Regions from separate parts of the Paenibacillus sp. 19GGS1-52 genome, predicted to be linked through region 2. Evidence: riboswitches for the same ligand, from Rfam matches in the RefSeq annotation. Region 2 holds a riboswitch; the other holds the start of a gene.
The links. A riboswitch is a leader RNA that binds a small molecule or an ion and turns the genes downstream of it on or off. The one in region 2 is predicted to bind preQ1.
Positions count from the first base shown of each region.

Region 1: it holds a riboswitch for preQ1, as region 2 does, so the genes downstream of both, queF (preQ(1) synthase) here and H1230_RS25910 (queuosine precursor transporter) in region 2, are expected to answer to the same signal.

Region 1 is NZ_CP059724.1:3,394,971-3,398,167, forward strand. It holds gene murB (UDP-N-acetylmuramate dehydrogenase) at 1-805, shown strand, start outside; gene ymzB (protein YmzB) at 868-1,203, opposite strand; PreQ1 riboswitch class I at 1,649-1,692, shown strand; gene queF (preQ(1) synthase) at 1,900-2,400, shown strand; gene queC (7-cyano-7-deazaguanine synthase QueC) at 2,430-3,095, shown strand; gene H1230_RS15955 (6-pyruvoyl trahydropterin synthase family protein) at 3,096-3,197, shown strand, end outside.
Region 2 is NZ_CP059724.1:5,593,756-5,596,952, forward strand. It holds gene H1230_RS25905 (M24 family metallopeptidase) at 1-803, shown strand, start outside; gene H1230_RS25910 (queuosine precursor transporter) at 878-1,603, opposite strand; PreQ1 riboswitch class I at 1,614-1,659, opposite strand; gene H1230_RS25915 (methyl-accepting chemotaxis protein) at 1,999-3,197, shown strand, end outside.

The sequences.
Region 1 (3,197 bases), 2.2 Mb from region 2:
GGCTGATATACTGGTAACTCCCGCCACATATGAAGAATTGCAACAGGTTGTTACATATGCCCATCAACATCTCATTCCGCTTACGGTTCTTGGAAATGGTTCGAATGTGATTATTCGGGATGGGGGCATACGCGGAATCGTTCTGCAAACCTCTGATTTAATGGAGATGGGGATACGCGGAGATTACCTGTATGCCCAGAGCGGTGCTACAATTATTGATGTCTCGCGTTATGCATTGGAGCAGGAGTTATCAGGGCTTGAGTTTGCCTGTGGTATCCCTGGAACTGTGGGAGGCGCTCTGTACATGAATGCAGGTGCCTATGGTGGTGAAGTCAAGGATGTTCTGCATAGTGCGCTGGCTATTAACAAAGCAGGTCAAATAGTCACGCTTCAAGGTGACGAGCTGCAGTGGGGGTATAGACAAAGTGTATTTGCCAGCGGGGAGTTTATTGTCCTAGAAGCCCGGTTTGTCTTGAAGCCTGCTACGGCGGTAGGCATTAAGTCCACAATGGATGATTTGACCTACAAGCGCGAATCGAAGCAACCCCTGGAATATCCCTCCTGTGGGAGTGTCTTTAAACGACCGCCAGGGCGGTACGCAGGTCAATTAATTCAGGAAAGCGGTTTGCAAGGGACAAGAATGGGCGGAGCAGAAGTATCGAAGAAACATGCTGGATTTATCGTTAATACGGATAACGCAACAGCCAGCGATTATATTGGACTTATCCAGCATGTAAGAGCAATAGTGAAGGATAAATTTGGTATTGAGCTGGAGACCGAAGTAGAAATTATTGGCGAAGAGTAAATAAGCGAGGCTACAGGTAACTCCACACCTGCGGCCTCGCTTATTTTTTTATGCTTTGAAAGTTACGTTAATGAGAGGGCATATTTAGCTCTATCAGTCTTTAACTCGACTTTATCCTTACGGATGCTCTCAATATGCAGTCCTGCGACGGCAATTTCGTAATTGTGCTGTGGTAGTGGCACTAACTCATTATCCCCATTCAGTGTACTACCTGAACCTCTTAAGATCAGCGCACTGCCAAGATATTCATCGATAACAGCCTCTGCATTCCGATAATCAACAGACTCTAGGTTAAAATGGATAGTATCCAGGTCGTCGAGCTCCTGCTTTTCAAGTACAACGGTTTCGTTCACATGGTCATTAAGCCAATCCAAAAGTTGCTGTTCGATCTGTTCCATATCGTGATCCCATCCTTCAAGGAGATAAGTAGCTTTAAGTTACCTTACCCCTTTACGTGAAATTGAATCCATATTATTGCAGTGATGATTCACTATACTCAGGAATTTGCTTGAAGTGAGGTCATTTTCATCTATAGGTAAAGGTGGTTTATCCAAGATGACCAGGATCATTCAACCTACGGAAGGTAAAATAATAATTAATGGCATGAATATTTTATTGCATAAATAGAATTATACCCCCAATTGGCGTTATTTTTGAGCTTCCGATCCTAATACCTCTGTGGATTGCCGGTCTTTCATTATGGATCGCTAGGATCGGTGAAGATTAAGCAAGATGATTCCAGAGGCTTAAGCTTGTCATGAGCCCTTCCGCCATGGTATAGTTCAAGACGCAATAGCTTTATTTTAAACATACAGAAGTAAGAAGATTTCTGCGTGAAGTGACGCAGGAGAGGTTCGCAAACTCCCTCTATAAAAAACTAAGACCGCTATTTTGCTATAGGGGAGTCTCCGGTATGGGGATTCCGAGAAGTAGAGGCATTACGCCTTTGCTTTATTTCCTATTTCGCTGCATCTAAATAAAATGCCGACCTTATAGGACGGTACTGCGGTTTTTAGTAGAGTCAGGTTTTCGAAATCTCGTTCTTCTTTCCAGTTCCGGCGATTAGCCGAAGGAAAAGAGAGGGGTTTTTTGTCATGTCAGATGGAAGATTAAAAGAGGAAATGCCAGAAGTTACTTTACTGGGCAACCAGGGAACGTCATACAAGTTCGGTTATGATCCAGAGATTCTGGAAGTGTTCGATAATAAGCACCCCGGTCGGGATTATTTTGTTAAATTTAACTGCCCTGAATTCACAAGTCTGTGCCCTGTAACCGGTCAACCGGATTTTGGTACCATGTATATTTCGTATATTCCGGAGCAAAAAATGGTGGAATCCAAATCGCTGAAGCTCTATCTGTTCAGTTTCCGCAACCATGGCGACTTTCATGAGGATTGTGTCAACATCATTATGAATGATCTGATTGCTCTAATGGAACCGCGTTATATTGAAGTATGGGGAAAATTCACACCACGAGGCGGCATTTCGATTGATCCTTATTGTAATTGGGGACGACCTGGAACAAAGTATGAGTCGATGGCGGAGCATCGCTTGATCAATCATGACCTGTATCCGGAAAAAGTCGGCAATCGCTAATTCCCAAGAAATGAGAAGGAGATAATCTAATGATGAACAAAAAAGCACTCGTCGTATTCAGCGGCGGACAAGATAGCACAACCTGTTTAATCTGGGCGCTGCAGCAATTTGAGGAAGTTCAGGTAGTGACCTTTAATTATAACCAGCGTCATGCCGCTGAGATCGAAGTGGCCACTGAGATTGCCGCGAAGTTTAACGTGAAGCAGCATATTCTGGATTTGGCTCTGCTTAATCAACTGGCACCGAACGCGTTAACCCGTGATGATATAGAGATTGCCGCAGGCGAAGGGGACGAGCTTCCCAGCACGTTCGTGGATGGACGCAACCTCTTGTTTTTATCCTTTGCGGCCATTCTAGCTAAACAGCTGGGTTATGCTCATATTGTGACGGGGGTATGCCAAACAGATTTCAGTGGTTATCCGGATTGCCGCGATGTATTTGTAAAGTCACTGAATGTTACGCTGAACCTGTCCATGGACTATGAGTTCGCAATTCATACCCCACTGATGTGGCTGGATAAAAAAGAAACATGGAAAATGGCCGATGAACTAGGCTATTTTGATTATGTCCGTGAGCATACCTTGACCTGTTATAACGGAATCATTGGCAGCGGCTGTGGAACCTGTCCGGCCTGTCTGCTGCGCAGCAGAGGCCTCGAGCAGTATGAGGCGGAAAGAAAGAAGGTTAGCTCTTAAATGCTTAATGAGGTTTCAGTATGTAAAATCTTCACCTTTGATTCCGCGCATCAGTTGGTCGGACATAAGGGCAAATGCAGCAATCTGCACGGCCACACCTAT
Region 2 (3,197 bases):
CACTCGGTATCGAGAAGGAGCACTTCTCCGTAGCGCGTTATGAACTGCTGGCTGAGTCCATAGCGGCGAAGAGCTTCCACGATATTGGTCCATTACTGCGCAGCATGCGCGCCAAGAAGACCCCTGAGGAAGTCAGCCGCATGAAGCATGCCGCTGAGCTTGTAGAAGAAGTTCTGCGCCGCGGTCTTGAGCACGTAAAGACTGGTGTAAGCGAAATCGAACTGGTGGCCGAGCTGGAATATCTCATGAAAAAGGTTGGTGCCTCTGGCCCCTCCTTCGATACCATGGTGCTCTCCGGTCCGAATACTGCCCTGCCACACGGCGTACCGGGCAGCCGAATGATCCAGCCAGGCGATCTCCTCATGTTCGACCTTGGCGTGTATGCTGGTGGATATGCTTCCGATATTACTCGCACCTTTGCTGTGGAAGAGATGGATGCCAAGCTTATGACCCTCTACACTACAGTGCTGGCTGCCAATGAAGCCGGTATTGCTGCTTCCGTCGCAGGAGCTACCTTTGGTTCAGTCGATCAGGCCGCACGGGAAGTGATCGCTGCGGCAGGCTTCGGACCTTATTTCATGCATCGTGTCGGCCATGGTCTCGGAATGGATACACATGAATACCCTTCTCTACACGGGTTGAATACAGATGTTATTGAGAATGGGAACGTGTTTACCGTAGAGCCCGGTATTTATGTTCCAGGGCTTGGCGGCGTACGGATTGAAGATGATGTATTAATTACTGCGGACGGCCCTCAGACACTCACAAGCTTTCCGAAAGAATGGACTGTTCTGCATTTGTAGGCAGTGATCTTCTAAGTTATGCATCTGATATTTCAAGAAAGAGCCACGCAAATTCGCGTGGCTCTTATTACTGTCTAGGAGGAGATATGGGTATCCGCTGCTCTCTGAACTGCAGACTCCTCCTCAGCAAACTTGAAGGAACGAGCGATGTAAAGGATTGGCGTACCTGCTGCAGTCAACAAGAACTTCGCAACATAAGTTGTGAGCAATATCTGAACCCATACCTTCCATTCATACGTGCCCGCGAAGGCAATCGTACAGAAGATGAGTGTATCCACAAAGGAGCTGACCATCGTACTGCCATTGGAGCGAATCCATAGCTGACGGGATGTGCTGTAATATTTTCTTATCCACGAATATAACCGAACATCGAGAAACTGGCTGATAAAATATGCTGTAAGGCTACCCAGTGCCAAGCGTGGCATAAGTCCAAAGATTTTTTCCAGGGATTCCTGAGCGAAGTCGCTCTCATCCGGAGTGAACTTCAGCGCCATCTGCATAATAACCGTTGTCATCAGCAAGGTGAAGAAACCGAACCAGACCGCCGTTCGCGCCTCTCTCCGCCCGTACTTCTCATTGATCAAATCGCTGGTCATATATAGAGTCACATACATCGTATTTCCAAGGGTCATAACAATATTTGGTGGCATGGAAATTGTTTTTGTGACCTGAATGTTAGCAATAACCGTAGCAACGCCTACCCAGGCATATAAGCCTTTTTTGCCAAATAAGCGGTAGCAGAGAAGAAAGAAAACAAAATTGACAATAACAAACCCAATTCCCCATAACAAGTTAAACATTCTACTGATACTCCTCCTAGTTTTGTTTACGCGGGATGGTTACGAACCGCGGCTTCTTAGTCTCTTCAACAAAATATTAACTCTATCATAATAGCGATAGACATTCTATGAAAACCTTAAATTTTTATGAAAAAAAGCTCTTTTTTGCGTCATTTTCTACAATTAAGAAAAGTATTAGACAATAATCCATCTTTTTCAGAAAAAAATGCGGTACAACACACAACTTTCACTATTCAACCTGAGGTTAATTCTATAGAATAGTATCAATCACGTTGTCTAACCCCAAGCTACAGCTTGATATATGACCTAGACCCATGGAATATATTGCTGCTCTGCCAACTCCCAGCGGTTGGTATGGGATTAAAGATGCATGCTACAGAAAAGGAGAGAATGATATGTTTAGTTTCAAGCATTCAATCAGTCGCAAGTTCACGCGTTTGTTGTTTATCGTTCTGTTACTCACGTCTCTTTTGTTAAGTGTCAGCTTCTACTTTATATCCATTAATACAATCAACAGTTATGTCATGCCACAAATCAATAAACTGCTGACAGCAGCCGCACAGGATGTGTATAAGAATCTAAATGCTACCTTTGCCCAGCAAACGCTTGGCAAGAACGAGCAGGCTTCTACGAATGTTGAATTCTATTTCCAGGATAAGCGGAAGCAGCATGATGTAGAGACCATCTTCCTGATGGAGCTAAAGGATGGCAAGGCGGTTACTCTGATTGCAGATCACGGTTCTAAGCTGAAAGCTCAGGAGAGCCTTGAAGTATCACCAGCAATGGAACAAGCCTCTAAAGGAAAAAGCGGACTTAGTGATATCTATAGTGATAGTCACGGTATACATAAAACAGCGTATGTCGGCATCCCCGGCAGTACGATGATTATCGGTGTAAGTGCTGATGTCGGTTTTGTTAAAGAAAAAATGAGCAGTATTCTCTGGACCAGCGCAGGTATTACACTAGTGGCCTTAATTATTGGTCTGAGCGGTGCTATGTTCATGAGCCGGCGAATTACACGTCCAATAACTCAACTCGCAGCGTACAGCAACAAGTTGGCAGAAGGGGATTTCACACAGGAACTAACCATAAAGGGCACCGATGAAGTAGGACAGCTCTCCGAAAGCTTCCGGACGATGACCCTGCGGCTGAAGGAAATGATCGGGCAGGTCCTAGATACCTCAGGCTCTGTAGTTGCAAATTCCAACGATTTGAGAGAACGTGTACTCATCATGAATGATATGGCAGAGCGTTCTTCATCATCGGTTATAGAAATAGACAAGGGCAGTATCGCGATCGCGAGCAGTGCCCTGGACAATTCAAAAGCGATGGATGAGATCAATCTGGGTATTCAGCATATTGCTTCTGCAGCAGGCGAGGTTACTGAGCAGATTGGCGAAGCTTCTGAAAAAGCCGTGGGTGGCAATGATATTGCCCAAATTGCGGTTGAGCAAATGCGCCAGGTTGAGCGAACCTCCAAACAATCGCTGAAACAATTTCAGACTATGAATGAACGTTCTCTACAAATCGGTGAGGTGGTACAGGGTGTTTCTGAAATCACCAAACAAATTCAAATGCTGTCGCTTAATGCTTC